Regions from separate parts of the Paenibacillus sp. AK121 genome, predicted to be linked through region 3. Evidence: riboswitches for the same ligand, from Rfam matches in the RefSeq annotation. Region 3 holds a riboswitch; each other region holds the start of a gene.
What was found. Region 3 has a riboswitch for glycine ahead of gcvT (glycine cleavage system aminomethyltransferase GcvT). Riboswitches for the same ligand answer to the same signal wherever they lie in the genome.
Positions count from the first base shown of each region.

Region 1 (10,295 bases), on a different contig from region 3:
TGTTCAGTACATCCAGGTATTGAGCGGAATTGGTTACGATGATCGGCGTAGTCGTTGTATAGCCTGCCGCCTTAATTTGTTCGATATCAAATTCAAGCAACAATTGCCCTTGCTTCACCACATCACCCTCTTTGACGCGCTTGTCAAAGAATTGTCCTTTCAGCTTCACCGTATTAACACCAACGTGAATCAGAATTTCTGCTCCATCATTGGAAGTAATACCGATGGCATGTCCGGTCGGGAATACGGTCGTAATCGTTCCGTTAACCGGAGATGTCAGCACACCCTCTGTAGGATCGATCAAGATTCCTTTCCCCATAGCGCCTGAAGCAAAAGCAACATCAGAAGATTGTTCCAATGGCAGCACTTTACCTTGCAACGGACTTACGAGGATTTCCTTTTCGATTGTTACTTCTTTTTTTACGGGTGCTGTTTCTGTTTTTGCAGCTTCTTCTTTTGGATCATCAAAGCCCAAAATCATAACCAATACAACTGCGAGTACAAAGGCAACAAGTAAGCCGAGGACAACCCACAAGAATCCAGCTCCAAAATATGTTGGAAGCGCCAGTAAACTAGGCAGGGAGAAGGATTTTGCAGTCGCTCCACCGGAAGCGATAATCGCGCCCCCAATACCACCAGAAATACAAGCATAAATGAACGGCTTTTTCAATTTCAAAGTTACACCATAAATCGTAGGTTCAGTAATCCCGAATACAGCTGCCAGTGTAGAGGAACCAGCCAAAGCCTTCATTTGAGTATTTTGTGATTTCAGGAATACCCCCAGTGTTGCACCAGCTTGAGAAAGTACGGCTGCTGTAAGCATTGGAAGCATCGTGTCATAACCCAATGTTTGAATATTGGACAGCATAATAGGAACGAAGCCCCAGTGTACGCCGAAAATAACAAATACTTGCCAGAATGCCCCAGCAACAGCCCCGGCGATCAATGGGCTTAAATTGTATACCCATGTAAAACCGTTCGCCAAGCCTTGACTAATCAGGTTACCGACTGGACCAAAGGCCAAAAACGTCAATGGAACAACGACCAGCAGTGATAGCATAGGTACGATAATGTTTTTAACTGATTGATGAACAAAGGAATTAAACCAGCGTTCCACATAGGATTGTACCCATACCGCGAGAATAATTGGGATTACACTGGAACTGTATTTTATCAGAATGATTGGAATCCCGAGAAAAGCCAGTTTTGCCGGATTGTCCACCGCTGCAATAACATCCGGGTACACGAGTGCTCCAGCAACTGCGACTGATACAAAGGCATTGGTCTTAAATTTACGGGACGATGTAATAGCTAGAAATATAGGCAAGAAATAAAATACGCTGTCCGAAGCGGCGTTCAGAATGAGATACGTACCGCTTGCAGTATCAATCCAATGAAGCGACGCAATTAAGGCCATAATCCCTTTGAGCAAACCTGCTCCGGCAAGAGCACCCAAGAGAGGAGAGAAAATGCTGGAAATGATATCGACCGCTTTGCCGAGAAAATTCGTTTTTTCGGAAGATTCTTCTTTTTTCGCATTTGGATTATCCGCATCCTGCAGATTTGTTTCTGCCATCATATGCTCAAAGACTTGGCCTACATTGTTACCGATGACCACTTGGAACTGTCCGCTGCTTTCCACCACTGTAATGACACCAGGCGTAGCTTCCAGTGCAGCTTTGTCCGCTTTTGTGCGATCCTTTAATTTAAATCTCAAGCGTGTAGCGCAATGAAATACCGAATTGACATTCTCTTCGCCGCCAACGAGAGTCACTATTTTTTTGGATAGCTCTTTATCACTCATGTTCAGAACTCCTTAAGTGTTATTCTTGCTACTGATAGGATTTACCGTTTACAGCTGTTGCTAAGATGCGCCGGCGTGCATCTTTATAACCTTGTAAACAAGAAAAACCTAAACTCGTGGTGAAAACGACGCACTCCTTCTATGAGGGAACGTTGATTTCACCATCAGTTTAGGTTTTGCCTGCCTTACCAGTCACAATCCATGAACGATGAGGATATGAAATTTTTAGCCTGATATGTTATTACGCTCAGTTACCCGATGAATGTGAATCGTTAGATATACATATTCATCTTTGCTTAAATATTGATCATATGTTTTTTCTAGATATTCATTAATTTTTTGGGCACAAGCGAAAGCTTCGGTATATGTTTGCTTTACCTGGTTGTACAAAAATTCTTCACCACTGTGAATAACCTCTTTGCGAATCACTCGCATTGCAAAATATTGCAAATGGGTCAAAAATCTCGAATAGCTAAAAGAAGACTCATCCAGCACAATCCCATAATGATACGTAATAATGTTCAATATGTGTTGGACAATCTCGGTCATTTTCAGTGTAGCCTTCATCTCGTTACCGTCTATCCGTGCATTCACCATATGCAATGCAATAAATCCCGCTTCGTCTTCGCCCAATTTTACACCGAGCGTATTTTCTATTTTTTGCAGAGCATCCAGTCCAACTGCAAATTCTTTTTTGTAAAAGCGTTTAATTTCATACAGCATCGCGTTTTTGAGTGCTAATCCTTTTTCTTCCCGCTGTATGGCAAAATGAATATGGTCGGTCAATGTTAAATAAATGTTATCACTTAACTCCGTATCCAGCACTTCTGCTGCATGGGTCACGATTTCATTCACGACCTCCAGATGAGACACGGGAATATCGTTCAGCAGCTCAGTTAGTCTGGCCGTGAACTCGTTTTCATTTAACATGAAAATCTTATCTATTTTATGATCATCGACTTGGTCGCCAGCCACCTTTTTGAAGGAAATACCTCTTCCCATGACGATAACCTCTTTGCCTTTATCGTTTTTAGTCAACAGGACGTTGTTATTGAGCACCTTCTCAATAATCATTGAAGTTCCCCCCTCCCATCCTTTACCAATAAAAAATGCCCAAGCACAATTCAATACTATTGTTAACAATAGCACTCAATTGAACTCAGGCATTGCCCGCATCACCGGTCACAATCCTTCGATATAGTGCTATTGTAGCACAAAAAAAAGCGATTTCAATATATTTTATTCTCTTTCGACAAAAAAATATTTTATATTAAGGCCCATTTGCCTAGTTTGCGAGTCAACAGTAACTTTAAGTGGTCGTACGCTCAATGAGGCTGTACTCCAGCGAATGAAGCTCCACTTGGCGTCCAATCAGCTGAGGAGAAAGCATGAAAAAAGCATTTTGTGCCTGAGCCATTATGGGATTTTGAACCGTTGTAATTCCCATCGTGTGCGCCAGCTCCGTGTTATCAAACCCAACAATCGCCAGATCTTCTGGTACCTTTAGCAATTGTCTGCGCGCTTCGCAGAGAATGCCCACTGCTACATAATCGTTAGCACACAAAATAGCCTCCGGAAATTCCTCACGATGCTGTAATAAATTGCGCACAACCTGTTCGCCGTCACGAATGTTATAAATAGAAGAATAGTTCCAGTGCTGCAACACTGGCAGATTGTGTTCACTCATGATCTGCTCATAAGCACGTTGTCTGCTGTGAGTATTGATGCTGCTCGGACGACCAAAAGCATTGGCTATACGTGTATAACCTTTTTGTATCAAATGTTTGAGCGCTAACATATATCCTTCATACTGATCCATTGCGACGGAGCGAATATCGGTATGCTCCATTCGTTGCCATGCCACGATCGGTCCATATTTGCAATAAGTACTCAAAAAATCAGTGTCATTCACGCAGGAAATGATGACCAGCGCATCGACTCTTTTTCTTTTTAAATCCTCGAAAGCTTGAAGCTCTTTCTTTTTGTCTTCTCCCGAAGTATAAATAATGGTTTGAAATTCATATTGTCCTGCGATTTCTACAAAGCTGTCCAGAAATGCCAGAACAATTTCATTAATAGTTGATGTGATGATACCAATCTGAAGCGTTTGGCCCTTGGATAAAGAAATCGCATTCCGATTAGGAACATAATCTAATTCCTGCATGATTTTTAAAATTTTAGTTCTGGTTTCGTGGCTTACATGGGGGGACTGATTTAACACTCTGGATACCGTAGCTTTGGAAAAGCCCGCCAGTTTTGCAATTTGATCAAGATTCGACATGATGCTTCTCCTCACCTAAGAAAAAAATACTTGACATGAAACGCGTTACAACAATTAGGATGCTTATGAGGGCATTACGTCTATTTTAAAGCATCTATCGGTGCATTTCAAAGGATAACGGTCACCGTTAGTTATTGATTCGCATTGCAGCACCTGATGGGTTATTGACTAGAGTGAAAACATTAGATAAGAAAAGAGGTTTTCATACCATGACGAAGACGCTAAAAGGATTCCCGCAAAACTTCCTATGGGGCGGGGCAACTGCAGCCAACCAATTGGAAGGTGCTTTTGACGTAGATGGAAAAGGCCTGTCCAGCGCAGACATGATAGCCTATGTACCTAAGGCAGAACGTAAAAACGATCATGCTATAGAAATTTCGTCTGAACGACTGGAGGACATCTTGGCAGGGAAGGTAAACGCCCGTTTTCCAAAGCGTGAAGGAGTGGACTTCTACCACCGCTACAAAGAAGATATTGCTTTGTTTGCAGAAATGGGCTTTAAAGTATTCCGGATGTCCATCCACTGGTCGCGGATTTTCCCGAATGGATATGATGCCGAGCCGAATGAAGCAGGATTGCAATTTTACGACAATGTATTCGATGAGCTGCGCAAGTATGGTATTGAGCCGTTGGTAACATTGTCACATTATGAAACACCGCTAGGTCTGACACAGAAGTATAATGGCTGGTTGGGACGCGAAGTCGTAGATCATTACGTAAAATATGCCGAAACGGTATTTACACGCTATAAGGATAAAGTAAAATACTGGCTGACCTTTAACGAAATCAATGTCATGACTATGAGTCCGTTTACTGGCGGCGGTGTGGTTATTGACCGTGTAGAAAACAAGCAACAAGCGATATATCAAGCATTGCACCATCAATTTGTAGCAAGTGCACTGGCGACCAAACGGGGACATGAGATCATTCCGGATGCTCAGATCGGCTGTATGCTGGCTCGCATTGAAAGCTACCCACATACGTGTAACCCAGAGGATATTCTGAAAGCACAGCATGAAAATCAAATGAATCTGTTCTTTACGGATGTGCATGCTCGTGGGGAGTATCCCAACTATATGAACCGCTATTTTGAAGAAAATAATATTGTGATCCAGACAGAACCCGGCGATGCTGAAATTTTGAAAAATAATACGGTTGATTTTATCTCATTTAGCTACTACATGACCTTGGCCGTATCGGCAGGTCCAGAAGGAGAAAAGGCAGCAGGGAACCTGATTGGCGGTGTGAAAAATCCGTATTTGCAGTCCTCCGATTGGGGATGGCAGATTGATCCGATCGGCCTGCGTGTTACACTAAATACGTTTTATGACCGTTACCAAAAGCCGCTGTTCATCGTGGAAAATGGCCTGGGTGCGTACGATAAGGTAGAAGAGGACGGCTCTGTGCATGACACGTATCGCATTGATTACTTGCGTCAGCATATTGCCCAAATGAAGGAAGCCATTGCTGACGGTATTGATCTGATTGGTTACACCAGCTGGGGTCCTATCGACCTTGTGAGCATGTCTACTTCCGAAATGTCCAAGCGCTACGGATTTATTTACGTTGATCTGGATGATGACGGTAACGGAACGCTCCAACGCTCCAAAAAGGACTCATTTAACTGGTATAAAAATGTGATAGCAACCAATGGTGAAGAATTGTAATTCTATATCGTTTTGGCGGGTACAGCAGAGAAAATCCTTAGGATGCAATCTGCTGTACCCGCTTTTTGTATAGACACCCTATTGATTTGTCAGAGGGCTTCACAAATTTTTCACTTGTAATACGCTGAAAGTTTTCTGTATAATAAATAAAAATTTCATATGTCTGGTTGATGTTTGCGGGAGATGGAACGAAAGTTCCGACCGAAGGGGCAAAACTCTCAGGTGCTTAAGCTGATTTACAGCAACAAGCAGGGACCGTAAACGGACAGAACTCTGGAGAGACCCTTAATTGGGCGCCGAAGGTGCACCGCAGATTATCATCTGCTTAAACTCTCAGGCAAAAGGACAGAGACGCGAATAACCTGTGACAGGGAATACTCTAGGCTTTTTAGAGATAAAATCCTGTACAAATTGGTTTATTTTTCGTGCCTTTAACCTCTCCAGGAGTCGAATCAACGGATTTGACTCTTTTTTGTTTTTTAATATGCTGGAGGAGCGGGTTGAAATGAATTTGGTACATTTATTAGAAACAATTGACAGTTGGATGTGGGGAGCGCCGCTTCTAATTCTCGTCATGGGCACTGGGTTGTGGCTAACGATCCGTCTGAAGATGCTTCAGATTATTCGATTGCCCTTAGCGCTCAAGCTAATTGGTAAAGCGCCGGACGAAGGCAGCGGGGATGTCAGTAGCTTTGGAGCATTGAGTACGGCACTCGCAGCTACTGTAGGTACGGGAAGTATCGTCGGTGTCGCAACAGCGATCAAACTGGGTGGGCCCGGTTCATTATTCTGGATGCTGGTTGCAGCTTTTTTCGGGATGGCAACCAAATATGCGGAAGGGTTATTATCCGTTAAATACCGTGTTAAAGACCGGAACGGACAATTTTCGGGTGGACCGATGTATTATATTGAAAACGGGCTTGGCCGCCGTTTCAAGCCGCTGGCGATGTTGTTTGCCTTTTCTGGTATTCTTGTAGCACTATTTGGAATCGGTACTTTTCCGCAAGTAAAGGCTATCGTTTCTTCTACGGAAAGTAGCTTTGGCGTGCCAACAGTAGTTACAGCAATCATTATTTCCGTATTGACGGCTGTTGTTACGATTGGAGGACTCAAAAGTATCGCCAAGGTATCCACAAAGATTGTTCCATTCATGTCGGGGCTCTATATCGTGGTTTGTTTAATCGTACTCATTAAGTTTGCAGGAGAGCTTCCTCATGCGATCGCACTAGTATTACAAGGGGCTTTCTCGACAACATCTGCGACGGGTGGATTTGCCGGAGCCACGATTATGCTGGCAATGCGAAGCGGAGTTGCCAGAGGGATCTTTGCAAATGAAGCTGGTTTGGGAAGTGCGCCAATCGCAGCAGCAGCAGCTAAGACGAAATGGCCCGCAGAACAAGGGCTAATATCCATGACGGGCGTTTTTATCGATACGATGATTATTTGTAATTTGACAGGATTTACATTGCTGGTTACGGGAATATGGAGTGGAAATGATGATGGAGGTCTGATGACTCAGCATGCGTTTTCCAGTGCCTTTCCGGCTGGAGCAGAGCTCGTGACGATTAGCCTTATTTTATTTGCGTTCACAACGATACTTGGCTGGAACTACTACGGGGAACGCTGTGTTGAATATTTGCTTGGGGTCAAGTGGATTAAACCATACCGTTATCTGTTCATCATACTGGTTGCCGGAGGCGCGTTCATCAAGCTCGATGCCATCTGGCTGCTGGCAGATATTTTTAACGCAATGATGGCTTTTCCGAACCTGATTGCATTGCTCGGCTTGTCGGGAATTGTCGTTGCCGAAACTCGCACCTATATGAACTCTTTGTATCCTAATAAGAAAAAGGGCATTCTTGCAGGTGCCAATGTAGGGGCGGCTATCCAAGTAGAAGAAAAAGGACAAACGATCAATTCATAAATAATAAAAGGGAGTGCTCTCAGCCATCACAGGCTTGAGGACACTCCCTTTTAATTGTTATAAGACTGGTATTTACCGACATTTTATTTATTCTGAATAGCCATTAATTCATAATGTTTACAAATCTAAGGGTTATTACATGGAATCATAATCGTAATTTGAAAATTTGAATCCGTAATTGTTGTATTTAAATAACCACCGTACTTCTTTATTACTTGATGGATGTTAAGTAATCCATACCCATGTTTTTTTGAAGGGGAATTGTATGTTTTGGTTGAGAATGCTGTATTGAGACAATTACTTTTTGAATTGCGAACATAAATCCATAGGGCAGAATTATCGGTTAAAATTTCCAAATGAATTGAATGCTCTTTCTTTCTAGGAAGCTGCCTTACAGCTTCAATAGCATTATCGAAAACATTACCTAAGACAATACATAGATCATGACTTCCAATACTAATGTTTGCAGGGTTAATATGGATTTGATGAAAGAAAGCTATCCCACTTTTATCAGCGATGCTGAAAGTGTGATTTACCAAGGCATCAATAACAAGATGTCCTGTTGTTATATGAAGTCGTGGTGATTCTATATTTTCTAGAGTTTGGTTAATGTGATTAACACCCTCTTCCGTCCTCTGTTCTTGTAGACAAGCACGGACAAATATTAACTGTTTTTTGAAATCATGAATACTTCGTTTGATATCACTAAGAGATCGAGTTGTTTCTTTATAATGTTTTTCTTGCATCAGCATTTGCTTTTGAAAAAAGCGTGAGAGGTTTGACTTTTCTATCAGCTTGTCCATTAGAAAGACAATAATTACGTTCATTCCAATAATACATATTATTGACATTATAAGGAATGAATTATATTTCATTAAAGAAAATAAACTATAATGTATGAATAAGTTAAACGATGTTCCTATTAATATTACAAAATAATACATAATCCCTATCTTGTATTTTCTTCCTTTTTTTAAATAATGAACGAATAGTACTATAATAAGTATGAAGTATAAAGAGGCGAAAAGTAAAAAAAGGTTAACTATTGGATTGGAAAAATCACTTTGCTTTGTTGTGCTAAACAAAAATAAAGAGTAATTAGAAAACGAGGTGACATTAATGTAAACGCAATGATTCAAAAAACTCACCCTTCCTGAAAACGAGAAATTATAAAACGAGCATACGCCTCACGAAGCGATTTAGCGTGAGAACGACCTACAGGAAATTCTTGTTGGTTTGACATAATAACAGAAGTAGTTGAAAACTTACGTATATGAACTAAATTCACGATTATTGACCTATGTATAAACACAAACGGATATTTTAATTGTTCATAAACCGCTTTCAACGTTCCGGAAATAAAATAGTTGTGTGAATCCGTTGCAATACAAAGTTCATTATGGATGTAATTGTTTTCACCTTTTGAGATGGCTATGATTTCAGAGTGTCTCAATACAAGATGCTCAGTTTTATTTTTCACAGATAGAAAGTGGGATACTGAAGAACGCATATAATGACATAGTTTATTTATCTTTTCTACAAAGAGTTTATAAGTAAGGGGTTTAAGTAAATATTGAAATGCTTGTACTTCAAAACTTTCTAGCATGTATTCTGGATAGTTAGTTAGAAATATGATTTGAACTTCTCGGTCAGGAAAAAGGCGAATAAGTTTTGCAGTTTCAATTCCCGATAATTCCCTCATTTCAATATCTAACAAGATAATATGAAAGGAGTATCGCTCTTGTGAACTATAAGATTTGATTAGATCTTCCCCCGATAAAAAGAATTGTAGATTAAAATCTAAGGATTCACTTACTGACATACACATGAAAAAGTGTTGTAAAATTTTATGCATTGCGGGATCATCGTCACAAACAGCAACTTGAAACAAATAGACCACCTCAAATATGTTATATAAATCCAGTATATTGTAAAAAAAGTCTATTCGAAGTGATGTTTTACATATGAAAACAATTACCATCAGGTTATGGAATTTTTGTTGGTAAAAGTTTAAATGCATACTTATACTGTGGAGAGGACGTAGCCCAGGCGAGGGAATGGATACGTTCTTTTTTATTGCTTAGAAACCTTATTTTCAGCCTATATAAAAGTATTCAGCTAAAGCTCTACTGGTTAAGTTCGCGTTACGACAACGGCAGGAACAAGCAGCTGCACGCTCCTAGTGCTTTTAATCTTTGCTGCTGTCTCAAGCAGTCTAATCCTTTATTTTCTTTGGACATATAAACAAAGAATTAACAAGTAACGTACTTTGCCATTAAAGAAATATAGGCAACAAAAATATTAATATCACATGAAGCTGACATGTTTGGTCGTTGAGATGGATTTTTTTGCATTTCAGGATACAAGCTTATTTTTTCTTTTTGCCTTATGCTACATTAAAAGCCGAGAAGTAAAAGCTATCTAGGATGCACTGCAAGAATGAAATTTGCAACTCAAAATGAGCGTACATTTTATTTTTAAAACTTATGTGAATTTTGTCACTAATTAATAATCGATTCATAATTACATAGGGACCGTATCCATTCTAAGGAGGGCTAAAATGAAAGCTTCGCAATATAACTTTATTTTTAATGACATTATTGAAAATACCGATAAAAC
Region 1 covers NZ_JAHPJM010000006.1:67,123-77,417, reverse strand. The annotation lists gene KSP24_RS12780 (beta-glucoside-specific PTS transporter subunit IIABC) at 1-1,804, opposite strand, end outside; gene licT (BglG family transcription antiterminator LicT) at 2,030-2,878, opposite strand; gene KSP24_RS12770 (LacI family DNA-binding transcriptional regulator) at 3,114-4,085, opposite strand; gene KSP24_RS12765 (glycoside hydrolase family 1 protein) at 4,295-5,752, shown strand; glycine riboswitch at 5,920-6,004, shown strand; glycine riboswitch at 6,016-6,111, shown strand; gene KSP24_RS12760 (alanine/glycine:cation symporter family protein) at 6,258-7,676, shown strand; gene KSP24_RS12755 (sensor histidine kinase) at 7,802-8,503, opposite strand; gene KSP24_RS12750 (LytR/AlgR family response regulator transcription factor) at 8,821-9,567, opposite strand; gene KSP24_RS12745 (radical SAM/SPASM domain-containing protein) at 10,237-10,295, shown strand, end outside.
Region 1: linked by a shared signal. The riboswitch ahead of KSP24_RS12760 (alanine/glycine:cation symporter family protein) and the one ahead of gcvT (glycine cleavage system aminomethyltransferase GcvT) in region 3 are both predicted to bind glycine.

Region 2 (10,295 bases), on a different contig from region 3:
CAGTACAGACCAGCTAGACGGTGATTTACGAATGATTTCCGGCGAGAAGACTTCCTCCACCTGCATAGACACCATAATCCCTCCTTTTCTCTAGACTTGTTCTCTATTCAATTCGAATGCGGGGATCGACCTTGCTTAGGATGACATCAGATAAAAGGGTCCCTAATAGTGCCAAGAAGCCGGAGATCATGACCAGTGCGTTCACAACTGAAAAGTCCCGTTGGGTGATGGACTGAAGAAATAGCTGGCCCAACCCCGGATAACCAAAAATAGATTCTAGGAAAACGTTGCCCGCAATCACACCCGTCAGGTCGTAGCCCAAGAAAGCAGCAATAGGTAATAAAGAGTTTTTGAAAATATGACGGGAATAGATCTTTCCTTCGGGTACCCCCTTGGAACGCGCCGTTTTCACAAAATCCTTCAGACGTGTGTCAATGACCTCATTGCGCAAATACTGAATCGTAGCCGTTGTACTGAGTAATGCGCCTGTAACCGCCGGTAGAATGAGGTGATATGACTTATTCACGTAATATGACCATGTCCCCGGCTCTACACCTACATCCACACTGCCGCTGGTTGGAAACCAGCCAAGCCTGAACCCAAACACGTACAACAACAGCAATGCGAGTATAAATAGAGGTGTCGCAAAGCTGAGATAGGTATACCCGACCACGGTTTTATCCAGCAGACTATGCTGATAACGACCGCTGAGTACTCCCAGCGGAATGGCGATCAGATACGTTAGAACCAGAATCACAACACCCAGAAAGAACGTGTTCCCCAAACGACTGCCAATCAAATCGGTAACGCTAATTTTATGTACATAAGATTTGCCCAGATCCCCATGAGCAAGCTGGACGAGCCAGTTCCCATACTGCACCCACACCGGGTCATTCAATCCCAGTCTTTGCCGCTGTTCTTCCAGTGCAGCCGGATTTAGATTGGGAGTTGAAGTGATGAGCCCTGTCAGGGCATCCCCTGGCATAGCCTTAGCTAGGAAAAATATAAGCACACTCAGTGCAAAAAGTTGAGGGATCATAACCAGCAGCCGGCGCATTGTAAATTTCCACATATCCTGTCCCCCCTTATGGTAGCGCGACTTGATGGGATGAACTTACTGACTTTAGTGCAAACGGCTTTCCACTCGCGTCTAGATGTTTGGGCAGCTCTGACTTGTAAGAGGATAAAAGCTTTTGCCTTTTTTGAGCATTTTCCAGCCGTTTCGCAGGATCGATACTGGGAATGGTGGCAATAAGCCGCTGGGTATACAAATGCTGTGGACGCTCATAAATATCTTGCTCGCTCCCCTGTTCCACTAAGCGACCTCGGTACATGATGCCGATTTGGTCGCACATATGGCGGATAATCCCCAGGTCATGACTAATGAACAAATACGTCAATTTGAACTCCCGCTGCACATCCTTCATAAAATTAAGCACCTGTGCCTGCACAGAAACGTCAAGCGCTGATACGGGCTCATCTGCAATAATCAGTTTTGGGTTTAATGTCAGCGCACGCGCAATCCCGATCCTTTGCCGCTGTCCCCCGGAAAATTCATGCGGATATTTGTAGGCCGCATCAGCGTTCAAGCCAACCTTTTCCAGCAGCATCTGTACTTTCCGCCGTTCTTCCTCATTACTCAGCCTTTCAAAGTTTCGCAGTGGTTCAGCAATGACATCCAATACGCGCTTGCGCGGGTTAAGCGAAGAATAGGGGTCCTGAAAAATCATCTGAATGTCTCTACGCAGCGGATGGCGGTTATTACGACTCAGGGCCGTAAGATCCTTGCCATTAAAAAGAATCTGTCCGCTCGTCAGCTTATTCAGGCCGATAATCGTTCTTCCTGTCGTCGTCTTTCCACAGCCGGATTCTCCTACTAGCCCGTATGTTTGGCCTGCCTCTATGCTGATCGACACGCCATCCACTGCTTTTACCTGATCAACGACACGCTGGAAAAAACCGCCGCGCACCGGATAATGAACCTTCAAATCATTTATCTCTAGTAGTGCCATGAGCAGCCTCTCCCTTTGTCTCGTCTTCAAAATGAAAATGCTGGTAACATGTACAGCGGACCCAATGGCCGGGAGAAATTTCACTTAATCGGGGATGGTCTTCATGCATTCTCTGCTGAATCCAGGGAATACGCGAAGCAAAGCGACAGCTATTGCGAGGAATATCTTGCAAGGAGGGAACAATACCACCGATGACATGCAGCGGTTCTCCCTTGGTATGCGATCCCGGCATGGAGGCTAGCAAGGAACGCGTATACGGATGCTGCGGATGCCGAAATAATTCAAAAACATCTGCGCTTTCCACGATTTCTCCGGCATACATGACCACCACACGGTCGGCTACTTCGGCCACAACGCCAAGATCGTGCGTAATCAGAATAATTCCGCTTCCGGTCTCCTGTTGAAGCTGTTTGAGCAAGTCAAGAATTTGCGATTGAATGGTTACATCGAGCGCAGTCGTCGGCTCATCTGCAATAATAAGAGAGGGTCGGCAAGCTATGGCAATCGCGATCATCACACGCTGGCGCATCCCTCCTGAAAGTTCATGCGGATACTGTTCATACACACGTACGGGGTTGGGTATATCCACGCTTTCCAGTAGCTCCAGTACACGTTCCCTTTTTTGCTTCGTAGATAGGGACGTATGATAATCGAGATTTTCCTCGATCTGCTTACCAATGCACATTAACGGGTTAAGTGCTGTCAGCGGGTCCTGAAAGATCATGCCAATGCCCGCTCCGCGGATTTTATTCATTTGCCCTGAGGAGAGACGGATCAGATCCGTGCCTTTAAAAAGGACCTTTCCTTCGACACGTGTTCGCTCCATGTCATGCAGTTGTGGGATCGAAAGCGCCAGCGCGCTTTTGCCACAACCGGATTCTCCGACTACAGCCAGCACTTCATTGGGATTGACCGTCAGATCCAGATGGTCGACTGCGGGGTGATATTGATCCTTGATGCGAAAAGATACGGATAATCCCTTAATCTCCAACACGGGTTTGATATTCAATGCGCGCTTCCTCCATTCTCCATGGTCTTGTCCCGCTTATTCTCACCATGTTTGATGTTTAAAACCTCTCATGAACATTACATACCGTTTTTGTCGGAATAATTTGAATACATCCTATCACCAGTATATGGATATATCAATTAAGATTATGCTATCAACATCATTTAAAAAATCAATGATCCAGCAGTAGCGCGACTTTCCTGGCACAAAATGTAATCAAATAACCAACCACAGGTTAATTTTCATCACAAAAAAGCCGTTTGATCCCCTACAGAGGATCAAACGGCAAACTAGCACCCAACCACTCACACTGAATTCTTTACGTTTATTACGAAGCCGCTCCATAGGAGCCCGACTTGAACGTTTTTGGATCGTACCATTTGTAGCCTGCTGCTGGAGCAGACCAAGGCTCGGGTTGCGGTTCTGTGGAAGCCGCAGGCTCCTCAAACGGCAGAAGCTTCGTCGGTTGATCCAGCGTTAAACCTGCCACATCGGATAATTTGGTGTAGTCCTGCTTCCACGCAAGCCATTGGACCGTTTGCACCAGGAAGGTGGCATCGTCCACTTCCTTGAAACCATCATATGTCTTTTTCGACTGTCCGTTTTCTTCACGCGCATATTTCGGTGTAGCATCTTCTACAGGTGATGAATCACCGATAAATGCTGCCTTGCCTTGACCTACCTTGGAGATCGCAGCATAAGGCCCTTCCGCACGGCCTCCGCCGTTATAGACACCCTGGTCTACAGCATTGCCCCATTTATTCGTACCTGTAGGGATATAGGCAATTCCTTTGGCTTTGGTAGGATCAATAATAGCCAGCGTAGATCCCGCATGCATGGCAATCGAGCGTACACCCTTGGTAATGCCAAAGGATTGATCTGCGGCTACAATGTCCGTAGCATTCACGTCACCGAGCGCATTGTAACGGAAACGAACACCAAAGTTGGTTGCCAGCCAATCGGAGCTAGTTAACCCCTGCATCGCCGGTGATGCTGCTTCTTCTGTAGTCATGCCTTTGGCCGGATTAGTATAGGCTCCACGACGGTAGCCATTCATAACCTCAGAGGAATCCCAACGGTTTTTGTTACGGTCCGCATTATAGTGGTCGGAGATGAAGAAAACACTTCCCCCGTTATTCACATATTGCAGCAGGGCAGCCTGCTCGGATGCCTTAAAGGCAACATTCGCTTCACCGATGATGAACACATCATATTGGCGCAGCTTATCATAGGTTATGGCCTGTTCTCCATAAGTAAAAGGAATGGGACGGTTCAGTTGGTCCACTGTAAAACCTACATTACGCAGTCCATTGGCAAAGTCGGAGAAGGCGCCTTCAATGACCCAATCTGCTGCCCCAGCCGTCTGTGCGTGCGTATTATCGAACAGCACCTTTTTACCTTTGCCATCCGGCAGTGTAGTACCGGGTTGACCCGGGTTACCAGGATTAGGCTCGCCAGGTTCACCTGGTTCACCCGGCTCGCTTCCGTTCACCAGTTCAACAGCGCTTGGGCTTTTCACTCCACCAAAATTATTGTAGGCGCCGAGTGTACCCGTCACACGGATTTTGTTGCCAATCAGCTCAGGATGGCCTGTTAGCCCAAATTGCCCTCTGTACGCTGATGTCAGCTGTACATCCAATAGATTAGACGTGCTACGTTCATTGGCCTGGTCGGCAATCAGTACGTTAAAATCATTCGCAAACGGAGAAGAAAAATTAGCCGTTTTCGATCCGGTAGCATGTCCGACGATGTAACCTTCCACCGTCACTGTGCCTCCACTGCCTTGGCGCTGAAGTGCCTCGGCTACTGTCAGTGCTCCCTCCGCTTTGACCTGACCGAATGGAACGAAGATCCCGATCAGCAGCGATACGATCGCTGCCAGATGCAGCACCCCTTTCAAGCGTGAACCTGTGAACCGCAAGCCTTTTACCATACGTCAATATCCCTCCTATAATTCCATAAATGTACTTGTCCTCTATCAGATTAGCTGTCTATCTTCTAATTCCTTCCTGATTTCATCCATAATTATGTAAATTTTAATCTCTTTTATCGGAAACTCGCTTGTTTATGTAAAAAATGAACCCTGCGATTGACACCGAGCACGGCATACATTACGCTAAGAAAGATATGTAGAACGGTATACGCGAATGAAGATGACGGGAGAGTCTGTCCAGGGGCTTACACGCTGGCGGCACCGAAGGAGCAAGACGCCAACACCCGGCTGGCGGATAATCTCTCAGGTCCATGTATCGTCATCTGACGCAACTCTGGAGAGAGCGCAAGCCACCCAAGGGGTAAGGCGGTAAGGACACCGTACGAAACTCTCAGGTAACGAGGACAGAGATAAGGGAAACTTCCTTATCCTGTCCTTTTTTGCGCTCACATTGTACGTCAGCATTAGGAACCGTCATAGCCGCGCAAAAACGCGGAAATACCATATACTATGGTAATAGAACATACAGGGGGCCACACCATGCGTTTCAAAGATGTATTTTCCATTATCGGTCCGGCCATGACCGGACCTTCCAGTTCACACACTGCAGGCGCGGTGCGGCTTGCACGCGTTGCCCGTCACTGGCTCGGGACGCAGCCTGACCGTGCCCGCATGACACTGTACGGCTCCTTCGCCGACACATACAAAGGACACGGTACAGACCTGGCGCTCATCGCAGGACTGCTCAATTACGATACAGACGACCACCGAATTCCAGATGCCGAGCAATGGGCGGAGCAGGCCGGGATGATCGTGGAATTTGCCGTCAGCGGACTACCCGCCCCCCATCCGAACACCGTCCGTTTTGAGCTGTGGAAGGGTGAGGATCAGCGTACACTGCTGGGTTCCTCCATCGGCGGTGGCAGCATCCATGTCCAGCAGCTCAATGAATTCCGAGTTAACCTGACCGGGGAGCTGTCTACGTTGGTGCTTCTTCACTCGGATAAGCCCGGTACATTAGGTGCGGTGACTTCAGCGCTCGGCGCCGCTGACATTAACATTGCCTATATGCACGTGGATCGCAAAGGCCGGGATGGAGAAGCACTTACAGCCATCGAAACGGACAGTCTTCCTACGGCTGAATTAATCGCAAAACTACAATCCTTACCACATATGTACGAAATTAAAATGATTAATTTGAAAAAAGGAGCTGAATCTGATGCGATTTAGCCATCTGCATGAAATCAGCGCTATATGCGCTGAGGAATCCACCACGATTGGCCGCCTGATGATTCAAGAGCAGGTACAAGAGACGAATTCAACGGAAGAAGAAATTTTCCGCCAAATGTCTGATTATTATGAAGTCATGAAAGAGGCTGTTCATCGCGGTCAGACGCAAGACACCGTATCCCGCAGTGGATTAACGGGCGGCGACGGCAAGCGCTTAGCCGAATATCTGCGGACAGGGGAAACCTGCTCCGGCGATGCCTCCGCGCTCGCCATGGCTTATGCGCTCTCCGTGTCGGAGGTTAATGCGTCCATGGGGCGCATTGTCGCCACGCCCACTGCAGGTTCATGCGGAGTCATCCCCGGTGTGTTCATTAGTGCGCAGGAGCGGTTCGGCTGGGATGATGAGCATATGGTGCACGGCTTGTTCGCAGCCGGAGCCATTGGCTACGTCATCGCCAACAATTCCTTCATTTCCGGCGCGGAGGGAGGCTGTCAGGCTGAGATTGGTTCAGCCATCGGGATGGCCGCTGGCGCTATGGTCGAGCTACGCGGTGGCACACCTGAGCAGGCCGTTCACGCCGTAGGCCTAGCGCTCAAGAACACGCTCGGTCTGATATGCGACCCCGTCGCCGGACTCGTCGAGATTCCGTGTATCGTGCGCAACGGGCTGGGAGCCGTGACCGCACTTGCCGCAGCGGATATGGCTTTGGCGGGTGTGCGCAGCGCCATTCCGTCTGACGAAGTCATTGACGTGATGCTTGAAGTCGGCAGCGCAATGCCGTCAAAGCACCGCGAGACCGCCAAAGGCGGCTTGGCCCAGACACCGACCGGCAAGCGTTTGACCGAATCCCTTACTCGCAACACATCGGTCAAAAAGGATAAGCCATAGTTTCTAAGCTTTAAACCAATTGCTTTTCCTCTATAAAACAAGGCGACTATCTCTCCTACACATTATCCTAGGGAAAGAGAATTCGCCCTTATAAAGAAAAGAGCAAGCATGCCGTCCCTAGACGTATGCTTGCTCTTTTTCTTTTCAGTCGGTTACAGATTACTGAACGGTTACCTGTACCTTCGTCATTTTACCAGCATATTTTACTGTAATTACAGCTTTGCCCTTACCCTGTGCTTTAATGTTACCGTCTTTGACGGTCGCAACGATAATTCTGGATGAGGACCAGACAGCCGGCTTGGAAACATCCTTCTCCGACTCATCCTTATACGTGGCTGTAGCCGTAACCTTAGCCAGCTGCCCTGCCTTCAAAGTCAAGGCGACTTCGTCCGTTTGCAGATATTTAAGCGTATCAACATCAACAGGCACGCTGATCACCTTACCACCGAACTTCGCCTGAATGTTAGCTTTACCGTAGCTGACCGCGGTAACCTGACCCTTTTTGACGGTGGCTACCTTATAATTGGACGTTTTCCATTCAGCTTGAGTTGTAACATCCTTTTCTTTACCATCACTGGATTTAACCACAATCGCAATCGTTTTTTGATCCCCGGATTTCAGTGATAACGCAATGGCATCCGCTTCAATCTTTTGCGCTACGTCTACTTCTACCGTAAATGTAATGGTTTGCTTGCCATATGAAGCAGTGATCGTTGCCTTACCGCTAGCATTAGCTTTGATCAAACCTTCGCTAACTTCAACTACTTTTACATTGCTAGTAGTCCAAGTGGCGTCCTTGGTTACGTCTGTTTTTGTACCGCCACTCTTAACGCCTGTTACTTTCAGCTGCTTCGTTTCCTGAGCACCGAGTGCAATTACGCGCGAGTCTGTTTCCAAACGGTCTACAAGGCCCACTTGTACGTTTATCGTCAGTTTTTTGCCGTTATAGGTTGCTGTAATAACCGCTTTACCGGCCGCTTTACCCGTAATCGTTCCCTTGGACACAGAAGCAATATCTTCCGCACTTGAAGTCCATTCTGCTTCCTTTGTAACATCTTCCTTACGCCCGTCCGCATAAGTAGCCGTCAGAGTCGCAGTATAGTCCTCATTAATATCTATCGTTGCCGTTTTAGAGGACAAAGATAGATCACCAGGTACGTTTACGGATACGGTAGCTGTAGCTGTTTTGCCGCCATAAGAAGCTGTGATCGTTGCCTCACCTGTTTTATAACCTGTGACTTCTCCCCCGCTGACAAAAGCGATATCTTCATTACTGGACTTCCACTCTGCTTTACTTGTGATATCTTCTTCCGTCCCTGTTACATAGGTTGCGGTCAGCTTGAGCTTTTTGGATTCCTTAGCATTCAAGCTCAGCTTGTCCTCGCTTAAATCCAGAAATCTAGAGGTTTCAATATCTGTCTTGATCGAAACCGTCTTATCTCCGTACTTAGCGGTCACTGTAGCCGACCCCGCTCCAATGGCCATAATCGTTCCTTTATTCACTGTTGCAATTTTTTCATCGCTTGATGTCCAAGCAGCTTTATCTGTGATATCTGTTACCGTACCATCCGGGTACACAGCAGATACCTGTATTTTTTTTGATTCATCCAAACGGAGAAAAATATTGGTTTCGCTGGCTTTCAGCTTATTCGTCTGATCCACATCCACCGCAATCGTAGCGGACATCGTGCCATATTTACCTGTGATTGTCGCCTTCCCTGTGCTATAGCCGGTAATAGTGCCTTTCAGAACATCTGCCACGGCTGTATTGCTGGAGCTCCACTCGGCAGACTCTGTAACATCCTGAGTCGATCCATCCGGGAACGTGGCTGTCAATTTAACCTTCTCCGTATCTTTTAACAAAAGAGAAACCTCTGATGTACTGGCATCCAGCCGTTTGACCTGCTCTACCTGTACAGCAATCGTTACGGTCTGTTGTCCATATACAGCCTTAATATTAGCTGAACCTGCTCCCTGAGCAGTAACTAATCCGTTGACTACAGTCGCTACCTTCTGATTATCCGAAGTCCAGGTCGCATCACCTGAAACCTGAGCTGTTGTATTATCACTGTAAGTCGCTGTCAGATTGATCTGTCCTGTACCGCTTGAACGCAAGTTCAGGCTTTGTACATTGGATGTCAGCGCCTTAACCTTTTTCGTTACATGTACCTGAACGGATTGTACCTTCTCCTTATAGGTCGCAATCACAGTGGCTTCCCCTTCAGCTTTGGCTGAAACTGTACCATTGTACACCGTAGCAATAGATGTATTATCACTTTTCCAATCTGTGCTTACGGTTACATTCGAGGTTGTCCCATCGCTAAAAACAGCCGTAGCCGTCAATGCAGCTGTATCCCCCTGTTGCAAAGTTACCTCGTTAGACGAAAGGACAATCTTGGAAAGCACTGCTTCTGCTGCAGATGCAAACCCTGCATATGATGTAAAACTTGAAATCAGGATGACCAACGCCAGAAAACCGGACCATCTATTCTTCAAAATCTAATTCCCTCCCATTTCAAAGCTAAAAATTAAGGATTTCGCAAAATCCCTACACCTACGTTTTATGTCGTCATATGGAAAAGAATAGTTTAGACTTTAGAGAAAATTTGGTCCTTATTAACTAGAATCGGTACTTTTACAGACAGCTGTAAGCTGCTGCACGAATTCTTAAATGGTGGTACTCTTCCATATTGGGATCAAGCTGATGCATATAAACGACGGAGAACTGTTCGCTCGGATCTATAGAAACCCAGGTGCCTGCCATTCCCGTCCAGCCAAATTCTCCAATCGAGCTGTTTGCATGCCCAGCCGCTTTATCCATTAACGTGCGTACACCCAGTCCATAGCCATAACCTGTATGGTATGAATTGGTGAAATCCGATAGTTGAGCTGTATTCAGATGATTTGTACGCATTAAATCAATGGTTTTTCTCCCCAATAAGTTCACACCGTTTACCGTGCCGCCATTTGACATCATTTGTGAAAATGTGAGGTAATCTTTGACTGTCGAATATAAACCTGCGCCTCCACCTTCATATATAGCATCTGGCTGATGATATTCATCCAGGAAACCCTCAATTTTTTCAAGTTTTCCGGCGGCTGTCCGTTGATACATGGAAGCCATCCGCGATTCAATATTTCCACGATAACGGTAACCTGTATTGTTCATTCCAAGCGGATCAAAGATTTCATCCTTCAAAAATCGCCCTAATGATTTACCTG
Region 2 covers NZ_JAHPJM010000016.1:11,603-21,897, reverse strand. The annotation lists gene KSP24_RS22135 (ABC transporter permease) at 1-66, opposite strand, end outside; gene opp4B (oligopeptide ABC transporter permease) at 104-1,072, opposite strand; gene KSP24_RS22125 (ABC transporter ATP-binding protein) at 1,086-2,012, opposite strand; gene KSP24_RS22120 (ABC transporter ATP-binding protein) at 1,990-3,021, opposite strand; gene KSP24_RS22115 (DUF6359 domain-containing protein) at 3,350-4,954, opposite strand; glycine riboswitch at 5,169-5,283, shown strand; gene sdaAB (L-serine ammonia-lyase, iron-sulfur-dependent subunit beta) at 5,495-6,184, shown strand; gene sdaAA (L-serine ammonia-lyase, iron-sulfur-dependent, subunit alpha) at 6,174-7,073, shown strand; gene KSP24_RS22100 (Ig-like domain-containing protein) at 7,233-9,569, opposite strand; gene KSP24_RS22095 (serine hydrolase domain-containing protein) at 9,709-10,295, opposite strand, start outside.
Region 2: linked by a shared signal. The riboswitch ahead of sdaAB (L-serine ammonia-lyase, iron-sulfur-dependent subunit beta) and the one ahead of gcvT (glycine cleavage system aminomethyltransferase GcvT) in region 3 are both predicted to bind glycine.

Region 3 (10,295 bases):
ACCATACTCCTGTGCTTGCAGCGCGGGACGTACAAGACGGTCATTGGGAGACAGCTTGCGAAGCGGTGAACGTCCGACCCGAGTAACCTCGTCTGTCAGATTAGGATTGCGGAAGCGATCCAGAATCTTAGAGATGTACTTCTTATGCTCCCCTTGATTCAAGCCGAATCGCTTTACAAGCACCGCTCCTGTTTCCTCCAGCGCCCCTTGGATTGAATCTACTACCTTGGTATCCTTCATGGCCTCCTGGATCGTGGCATAACCTGCGGTATAACCAATATAGGCCGCCACGCAATGCCCCGTATTCACCGTGAACAACTTGCGTTCAATATAAGGCTCCAGATCCTGCACGTAAAGAATGCCTTCGATTTCTTCATGGTCAGCTGCCATTTGCGAGCGATCCACCACCCACTCGTAAAAAGGCTCTACCTGCACATGCAACGGGTCCTCATGATGCTGGATCGGCACAATCCGGTCTACAGCAGCATTGGGGAAATATACCGAAGCCTCTGCCTTGGCACGAGTCGCCTCATCCAGTAGCGCAAAAACATGCTCTTTCAGTTGGGTGCTGCCTCCGATTGCATTTTCGCAAGCGATCACATGCAGCGGGCCTGCCCCTCGCTCCACCCGCCGCGCTATCCCCTCGGCAATACCTGCTGCAATATGCCTGAGGATGCTAACCCCTACCGCGGTCGTTACCAGATCAGCATGGTTTACTGCATCCGCTACAGCGGATGCATCTCTGCCGTCAATCGCGGTTACATTCGTTACCGTCTCCGTATCCTTCGTATCATTCGCCAACTCAACAGTATATTGCTTGCGGCGTCGTAACTCAGATACAAGTGTCTCGTTGACATCTGAAAAAACAACCTCATAGCCTGCACGCGACAGAATCAGCCCAATAAAGCCGCGACCGATATTTCCTGCTCCAAAGTGGACGGCTCTCATAGCTCCAGCTCACTTTCGAACAGATCTATAATTTCCTGTGGGATCACCGCGTTGCGAAGTTTGTCCATGTTTTCTTCCTCCGCACATACCACAGCAATACTTGTCAAAATCTCCATATGATCGCCGCCTTGGGCTGCAATGCCGATCACCATGTATGCTTTTTCTTCCCCGAAATCTACGCCTTGCGGGAACTGAACGATGGAGATGCCAGTGGATTGAACAAGTGTCTTGGATTCCTTGGTACCATGTGGAATAGCCAGCCCGTTCCCGATATAGGTGGATACAATCTCCTCGCGTTCAAGCATCTTGTCAATGTACTCAGTTGTAATATGTCCTGCATCCAGCAGGATTTGTCCTGCCATACGAATCGCCTCATATTTGTCTTTGGCGGTTGCGTTCATTTTTATTTTGTCTATCGTCATAATACTCACGGTAGGTTCCTCCCTGTCCCTAATTTACTGTGAAAAAATTCAGCCAGCTCAGTCGATATATAATTGGCAATCTGATCTCTACTACCGTGTTCCAGTAGTGTAATCATGTCTTCCTGCAGCAGTAATGCACTAATCTCGCTCAATACTTCCAAGCTTTCTTTCGGTAACTCACGAGGTCCCAACATCAGCAGAACGCATTCTACCTGTTCGTCTACATCCGCCAACAGCGGCTCAGCCAGCTTATACAAGGTCAGCGAAGGCTGGCGAATATAGGGACTGCGTGTATGAATTAAAGCAACGGAGGTATCAGCAATCACCTGACTACCTTGGCGCTCTCTTTCCATAAGCTGTTCAGCAACAACAGAAGGCTCTGTGACATTTCCCCGCCCTGCCTCCAACATGCATATAGCCTCTATGGTAGCTGGCATATCCATCCCTCGATTTTCCAGTGGATACACTTGAAATTGCTGTACAATGTGCACAATCTCCTCAAGACTTTTCCGTAGTCCTGTAAGCCACTCCATGCCCTGGCCGGGGAGAACAGCCTGTTCCTGACGATGATCACTGAGTTGATTGAGTGTAATATGCTGGATGAAATGACGCAGGCGGTCACTCTCCTCTTGCGTCAGCAGCGGGCTGATTTTGAGATACCGATCCGGCTCAAGCGGCAGCTCCACTGTCGAAATGATCAGATCATAATCCTCCTTGGGAATCCGCGTTGCCTCGTACCATGAGGCCCTATCCACGATTTTGATCTGTGGCAGCTCCTTGGCCAGTCTTGTCGCCAGAAGTCTGGAAGACCCAATTCCGCTCGTGCAGACTACGATTGCTCGAACCTCCCGCTGCAATTGTCGCAGCCGCTCCAACGAAGCGCCAAAATGCATGACCAGAAATCCGATCTCTTCATCTGGTACTTCCATTTCCGTCATATCCGCCGCAGCCTTTTTGACCGAGTCGAACAAGCTGCCGTAATCCTTGCGAATTTGCTGAAGGAGAGGGTTGCGGATCGCTCTCCCTTCCCTCAAACGTTTGAATACTGGAGCCATATGGGCAATCAGCCCTTCACGCAGGACACGATCCTCTGCTAATGGTGTGCCTGTCTCTGCCTCTACACGACGAATCAACTCATGAACCGACTCCAGCAGTACAAGATCATCCAGTGGCAGCAAGCGGGTGGAATGATCCTCAGCATCACGGAACAGCAGCCTGAAATAACATCGTTCCGGTTCTGGAAATTCAATATCCAGCGCTGCTGACAATTCTGCGCATATGCGCTCCACCATAGCTGTGCGCAGCATGATATTCTCCTCTGAATCTGTTTTCGAATACGGGAGAGAGAGACAATGATCCACAAAGTACCCAAGGCGCAGACGTGCCAGAGAAACGCAAATTTGAATCAGCAGTTCCATATATTTGCTTTCCACCATGTTTTTCAGCCATTGGTCATGAGGCTGCCAGAGGGCATTTTCCACGGTTAGCAGGTTCTCCCTGCCAATCATCTCCATCAATTTTTCTGTGACACGTGTCACGGGACGAAGCTCCTCTCGGCCGGAAAACAGATCCGATTCATCCAAATATTCGAGAGCAAGCTCAGAAATCGCCCGTCTTTTGTCTATCTCCCGGCCTGTAATCTCGACACCGTATCCCCGTCTGCGCACAAGCACGAGCCCTCGATCTGCGATCCAGCCTTGTAATTCGTCCAGATCATGACTGACCGTAGTTACTGTGACTTTCAAATCCGATGCTAGCGCCAGCAGCTTGATCGGCTCCTGTGTATCCAGCAGCATGCACAGAACTACAATTTTTCTCTCCTCAGCCGAGTATTCGTCTGACTTCGTATGCAGTAATTGCTCCCGCAGACTTGCAAGCTGAGTCGGGCCGGCATCCACATAGATACCGATCCCTGATTTTTTCTCCAGCTTTACCTCATGAGCCGCCAACCAACACTCAACTGCGCCAAGTTCCCGATGAACCGTCCTTGTGCTGACATTGATCTTCTCAGCAATTTCCCCGGCCGTAACCTCTTGGGGCTGCTCCAAAAGATACTCTACGATGTCAGATTGTCGTTTCGTAATATTCATAAGCGCATACCGTTCCTTCCCAAGCTCTCATCCCTTCCAGCAGGAAATACAAACTGTATACAGCCGGCCTGACTTTATGGGGATTAAGAATCGGATTTTAGCCGTTCAACTAGCGCTTCGTATTCAGGGCTCTTCAGGAAATTGTCAATGGAAATGTGCTCAGCATTCGGGGCTACCGTTTTAGCCCGGTCTGTCAACGTTTTTTGTGTAATGACAATATCCGCATCCTGTGGAATTTCACTGATTGCCGTATTCGTTACCGTAACGCCCACGCCCGCCTGTTTCATTTTTTTGCGCAAAATTGAGGCTCCCATGGCGCTTGAACCCATACCTGCATCACAGGAAAAGACAATTTTATTCACCTCGGATTTATCCTTAAGCGTTCGATCTGCGGCAATCTCGGCAGCACGATCGGATGCGCGGTTATCTTCCATTACAGTGGCGTTAGCGCTTGCACCCTTGCTTTGATTTTTCATATCTTTCAGACGGGATGCAGCTTCCTCCAGCCCCTCTTCTTTTTGCTTACCAGTTTTGAGTAATACTGCGGCAACCGCAAAGGATACGACCGCAGCTGCGATAACTCCGCTCAGCATCGGCAAATATCCGCCTTTGGGTGTCATCAGGAAGTAAGCAATGATACTGCCTGGTGAAGGAGCAGCAACCAGTCCGGCACCTGTCAACATAAAACAGAAGGTTCCCACAACGCCCCCTGCTATAGCAGCGAGAATCAGAATCGGCTTCATCAAAATATAAGGGAAATAAATTTCATGAATCCCGCCGAAAAAATGAATAATGACTGCACCAGGAGCAGACGACTTCGCAGAGCCTTTACCGAACAGGCAATAGGCCAGCAAAATACCGAGTCCCGGGCCAGGATTGGATTCAAGCATGAACAAAACGGATTTTCCTGTTCTTGAAGCTTCCTCCAGCGCAATCGGACTCAATACTCCATGATTCAGTGCGTTGTTGAGAAATAATACTTTTCCGGGCTCAATAATGAGATTGACAAGCGGCAGTAGCCCTGCGTTCACGAGGAACTGTACCCCTGTCGACAACACTTGACTGATGGTTTGCACGACCGGGCCGATCGCCACATGCGCTAGTAATGCTAGAATGGCACCGATAATCCCAGCCGAGAAATTATTGACCAGCATTTCAAAACCTGATTTGACTTTGCCCTCAATGGCCTTATCGAACTTCTTCAATATCCATGCAGCCAGCGGACCAGCTACCATCGCGCCCAGGAACATCGGGATATCGGCCCCCACAATGACCCCCATCGTCATAATGGCACCGATCACACCTCCACGCTGTCCGTGAATCATCGTGCCTCCCGTGTAACCGATCAGCAGTGGCAGCAAATAATTTTTCATCGGATCAACCAGTTGTGCAAAACCCTCATTTGGGAACCACCCGGTCGGAATAAAAAGGGCCGTAATTAATCCCCATGCGATAAAGGCTCCCATATTGGGCATAACCATACCGCTGAGAAAGCGGCCAAAACGCTGTACGGCGACACGAGCGCCACCGTTTGAACTGGACTTTGTGTCCACTGTGCTCATATTCATATCCTCCTTGTGAGTAAATAGCATCACTACCTTTTCTTAAAATTCATACTAAATGACAGCGCTATCTTCATCAACGAAATGAAAACGTACTTTCGTCATGAACGTTGATGACAACATTTAAATTTAAAGTAACGACAAGGCATTATACCTGCATAATTCTTCTTAATATGGCCGATAACAATAGAAATTAGTCGAAAAAACACTGTTGTAAATCTACACAATTTTATAGTGATGCTCTCTTCTAAGTCTGAGCAAACAACGTAAATACGTCTTCTAAAAGACAACAAAAAATAGCCGCTATGTCAGGTCATAGCGACTATTTTATACAAAAACTGAGCGGACTAACGATGCTCTTATTTAATTCAATATCCATATAAAAAATCAGAAATAAAGCGCTATTATTTCATGCTGTATTGCTCATTATTGCTCATCCGAAATCAACTGCTCGTACTGCTCCGCAGACAGCAACTTGCCCAGAGCTTCCTCGACATCATTGCTCATCTCTACTTCGATCATCCACCCCTCTTCATAGGGTGATTCATTCACCAACTCAGGTGTACTTTCCAGAGCTTCATTTACTTTCAAAACGGTTCCCGTCACCGGAGCAAAAAGATCGGATACGGTCTTCACCGATTCAATTGTACCAATCTCCGTCCCCTGTCCAATCGTTGTTCCCGCCCCAGGTAATTCCACAAAAACAATATCACCCAATTGATGCTGTGCAAAGTCTGTAATGCCGATCCGCAACGTCCCATCCACTGTGCGCTGAACCCACTCATGTTCGTCTGTATACCAAAGTTGCTGTTTCACTTCACTCATCCTGCTTCGCCTCACTTCCACATGAATAAAATGCTTTTGATCACCTGTATTAGACAAGTTAAGATTATGACAACAAGAACACCCATGTCAATAATACTAACAAAACTACTCCATACCAACTCATATAGCGCAGTCTATAAAAAAATGATAACTTGTAACAAACGCTTACATATCCTTATTTATACAATAAATGTTTTCCATATTGTTTTATATGACATTTTTATTGACATTTTGAATGGATTTGCGTATTAATGGGTTATAGTAATTGCTTTGAAAATACCTCGACAACTGCAAACGCGGATGAACGCGGAGGGAGAGACTACCAAAAATATTCGCATCGCTGTTGTCGTTTGTGAGACAGTTGGGCACGCGAATCGGATCAAGTTGTTATCTGCAAAGCCGGTTAACATACCGTTGATCCAAAAGGTAGCGCCGAAGGAGTAAACTTGCATTGCAGGTGAATCTCTCAGGCAAAAGGACCTCTGCCGGACGCATCTCTGGAGAGCATCCGTGAAAAGAGCGGATCACCCAAGGGGAAACCTGGTTCACACCGGGGTAACTTTCTGGTATCAAGGACAGAGCTGAAAGAAGAGTATGGACTGCCGTCTATACGTTTCTTTTAGCCTGTCTTTTTTGTTTAGCCGATTACACTGGATAGGAGTGGAAAAATGTCTAATTTGCGAAGAACACCACTATATTCGTCCTACGGGACGCAGCCCGGGGTTCGTTGTATTGACTTTGGCGGGTGGGAACTCCCCGTTCAGTTTAGCGGCATTCAAAAGGAGCATGAGGCCGTCCGACAACGTGCAGGTTTATTCGATGTATCGCATATGGGCGAGTTCTTGGTTGAAGGCAAAGAAGCTGAGGCTTTTTTGCAACAGGTAACCACAAATGATGTCAGCCAGTTGGAACCGGGCCAAGCACAATATTCACTCCTGTGTTACCCCGATGGAGGCGTAGTCGATGACTTGCTTGTATATTGCAAAGGACCAGAGCGCTACATGCTCGTTGTGAATGCCTCCAACATCGACAAAGATTGGGATTGGCTCATACGCCACGTACCAGCATCGGTTCATCTGGAGAATGTGTCTGATGCGATAGCATTGTTGGCATTACAAGGACCGGAAGCAGCACGTATTACCGCAGCCGTGACAGATACAGATATTACGAATCTGGCATCTTTCCGATTCCATGAGAACGTGCAATTGTTCGGAGCAAAAGCACTTGTCTCGCGAACTGGATATACCGGTGAAGACGGTTTTGAATTTTATATCCCTGCTGAGGAAGCACCCGCCGTGTGGGATGGTTTGCTTCGTTGCGGTGAATCGTATGGACTGATTCCCGCTGGACTTGGTGCTCGCGATACGCTGCGCTTCGAGGCACGGCTACCGTTGTACGGACAGGAGTTATCTGCCACAATTTCACCGCTTGAGGCTGGGTTAGGTTTCTTCGTCAAGCTAAATAAAGGAGATTTTATCGGCAGGGAAGCACTGCAACGTCAAAAAGAACAAGGAATTCCTCGCAAGTTAATCGGGCTGGAAATGATTGACCGCGGTATCCCGCGCGCTCATTATCCGGTGTTCGCTGAAGGTCAACACATCGGTGAGGTCACAACGGGTACTCAATCGCCCACCTTGAAGCGTAATCTGGGGCTGGCCCTGGTGGACAGTCGTTTTAGCACCCTATCGACACCGCTGGAGGTCGAAATTCGTGGTAAACGCCTGCGTGCGGAAGTGGTCCCAGCCCCCTTTTATAAACGGCTACGCTGATCTTAATCCTCTTCATTCTAAAAAAGCGATCATGTCAGATATAAAATTCTGGATTTTCCAATTAAGACTATGTATTAGCTAATTTACTATCTAAATTTTGCTTTTCGAAAGGAGCCAGAACCTATGAAGCAGCATCGCTATCTCCCCATGACCGAACAAGACCAAACCGAAATGCTGCGTGTGGTGGGCGTATCATCCATTGATGATTTATTCAGTGACATTCCAGAGGCTATTCGATACCAAGGGGAACTCCCTCTTTCCTCTCGGCTCGACGAAAGAGCCTTAACTCGCCACATGGCCGAGCTAGCCGGACACAACGCCAATGCAGATACACATGCTAGCTTTCTTGGTGCAGGTATTTATGATCATCATATTCCATCCGTTATCCAACACATCACCTCACGTTCCGAATTTTACACAGCCTACACCCCCTATCAGCCGGAAGTAAGCCAGGGCGAGCTGCAAGCCATTTTTGAATTCCAGTCGTATATTTGCGAATTGACAGGTATGGCGGTAGCTAATGCCAGCATGTACGATGGGGCTACAGCTCTGGCGGAAGCGGGCTCATTGGCCGCTTCCGCCACGCGTCGTAAACAAATTATCGTATCAAGGTCTGTCCATCCAGAGGCACGTCAGGTATTGGCAGCCTATGCACGCGGATTGGATTTGGACATTGTGGAAATCGGCTGTTCGGATGGCGTAACGGATGTCGATGCGCTAGCCACGGCCGTATCGGAACAGACGGCGGCTGTTTTGATCCAAAATCCCAACTTTTTCGGAGCCGTGGAAAATCTGAAGCCGATGGCTGACCTCATCCATGCGCATCAAGGGCTTATGGTTGTTAGTGCCAATCCACTGGCACTAGGCTTGCTAGAGACCCCTGGTAAGCAAGGCGCGGATATTGTTGTAGGAGACGCGCAGCCACTTGGGATCTCATCCTCCCTCGGTGGTCCGACCTGCGGTTATTTTGCCGTTTCCCAGGCGCATATGCGCCGTATCCCTGGACGTATCGTAGGCCAAACCACAGATCGTAACGGCAAACGCGGCTTCGTGCTGACCTTGCAAGCGCGGGAACAGCATATCCGCCGCGAAAAGGCCACGTCTAACATTTGCTCCAATCAAGCGTTGCTCGCTTTATCTGCATCTGTATATTTGTCTGTCATGGGTAGACAGGGGATCAAGGAAGTAGCCGAGCTAAATTTGCATAAAAGCCGTTATGCGTTAGAGCAATTGCTGAGCTTGAAAGGTGTATCTACCTCGTTTAACGCACCAACCTTTAATGAGTTTGCCCTTAAACTGCCTGAGGGTACAGATATGAGCAAACTCCAGGCCGAGCTGCTAGCTGCCGGATTTATCGCTGGCTACGATTTGGGCCGGGACTATGAGGAACTTGCTGGTCACATGCTGATTGCCGTGACGGAGCAAAGAACCAAAGAAGAGATTGACCAATTTGTACACACCTTGGGGGGATTGCTATGACACACACCGGACAGGATCAGAAACAAGAACTGTTAAAGGAACACGATCAAACGCTCATTTTTGAATTGAGCCGTCCGGGTCGCATCGCTTATTCCCTTCCTGAGTGCGATGTTCCCCGTCGTCCGGTGGCAGAGCTTTTGCCGGATTATGCGCTGCGCAGCGAACCTGCGGCATTACCCGAGGTATACGAAGTAGATGTTATTCGCCATTATACCGCCCTGTCCCAGCGCAATTTTGGCGTCGACAACGGATTTTATCCGCTTGGCTCGTGTACGATGAAATACAATCCGAAGGTGAATGAGGATGTTGCCCGTTACGCAGGCTTTGCTAAAATTCACCCATATCAGCCGGAATATAGCATCCAGGGGGCTATGGAGCTGCTGCATACGCTCCAAAATGATCTGGCTGCGTTGACCGGCATGGATGCCGTCACGCTTCAGCCCGCTGCTGGCGCCCATGGCGAATGGACCGGGCTGATGATGATCCGCTCTTACCACGAAGCACGTGGCGAGCGACGTACCAAGGTGCTCGTGCCGGATTCATCGCACGGAACGAACCCCGCCAGTGCAACCGTCGCGGGTTTCGAGACAATCACCCTTCCCTCCACCCCAGAGGGGCTGGTGGATCTGGATGCGCTGCGTCAAGCCGTAGGCAACGACACCGCTGCGCTCATGCTGACCAATCCGAACACGCTTGGTCTGTTCGAGAAGCAAATCACTGATATTGCCGCAATTGTGCATGACGCAGGTGGCCTGCTCTACTATGACGGCGCAAATTCCAATGCTATCATGGGGATTACCCGCCCTGGGGATATGGGCTTTGATGTGGTGCATCTCAATTTGCACAAAACGATGAGTACTCCGCACGGTGGAGGGGGCCCCGGCGCTGGACCCGTCGGCGTAAAGCAGCGACTGATTTCCTTTCTGCCCAAGCCGCTTGTCGTACGTGATCCGCAGGGTATGTACCGCTGGGATCGAGAGCAGGGAGATTCTATTGGGCGGGTCAAAGCCTTTTATGGCAACTTCGGCATTCTCGTCCGTGCCTATGCCTATATCCGTAGCTACGGCCCTGATGGCTTGAAGCGAGTGTCCGAATGTGCTGTACTCAATGCCAACTACATGATGCATCGGCTGGCTCCGTATTTTGACCTGCCTTATCCCGGGCATTGTAAACACGAATTTGTCATGTCGGGGCGAGGCT
Region 3 covers NZ_JAHPJM010000001.1:87,395-97,689, reverse strand. The annotation lists gene KSP24_RS00420 (mannitol-1-phosphate 5-dehydrogenase) at 1-948, opposite strand, end outside; gene KSP24_RS00415 (PTS mannitol transporter subunit IIA) at 945-1,379, opposite strand; gene KSP24_RS00410 (BglG family transcription antiterminator) at 1,376-3,460, opposite strand; gene KSP24_RS00405 (PTS mannitol transporter subunit IIBC) at 3,544-5,022, opposite strand; gene gcvH (glycine cleavage system protein GcvH) at 5,449-5,847, opposite strand; glycine riboswitch at 6,237-6,337, shown strand; glycine riboswitch at 6,340-6,436, shown strand; gene gcvT (glycine cleavage system aminomethyltransferase GcvT) at 6,516-7,616, shown strand; gene gcvPA (aminomethyl-transferring glycine dehydrogenase subunit GcvPA) at 7,740-9,095, shown strand; gene gcvPB (aminomethyl-transferring glycine dehydrogenase subunit GcvPB) at 9,092-10,295, shown strand, end outside.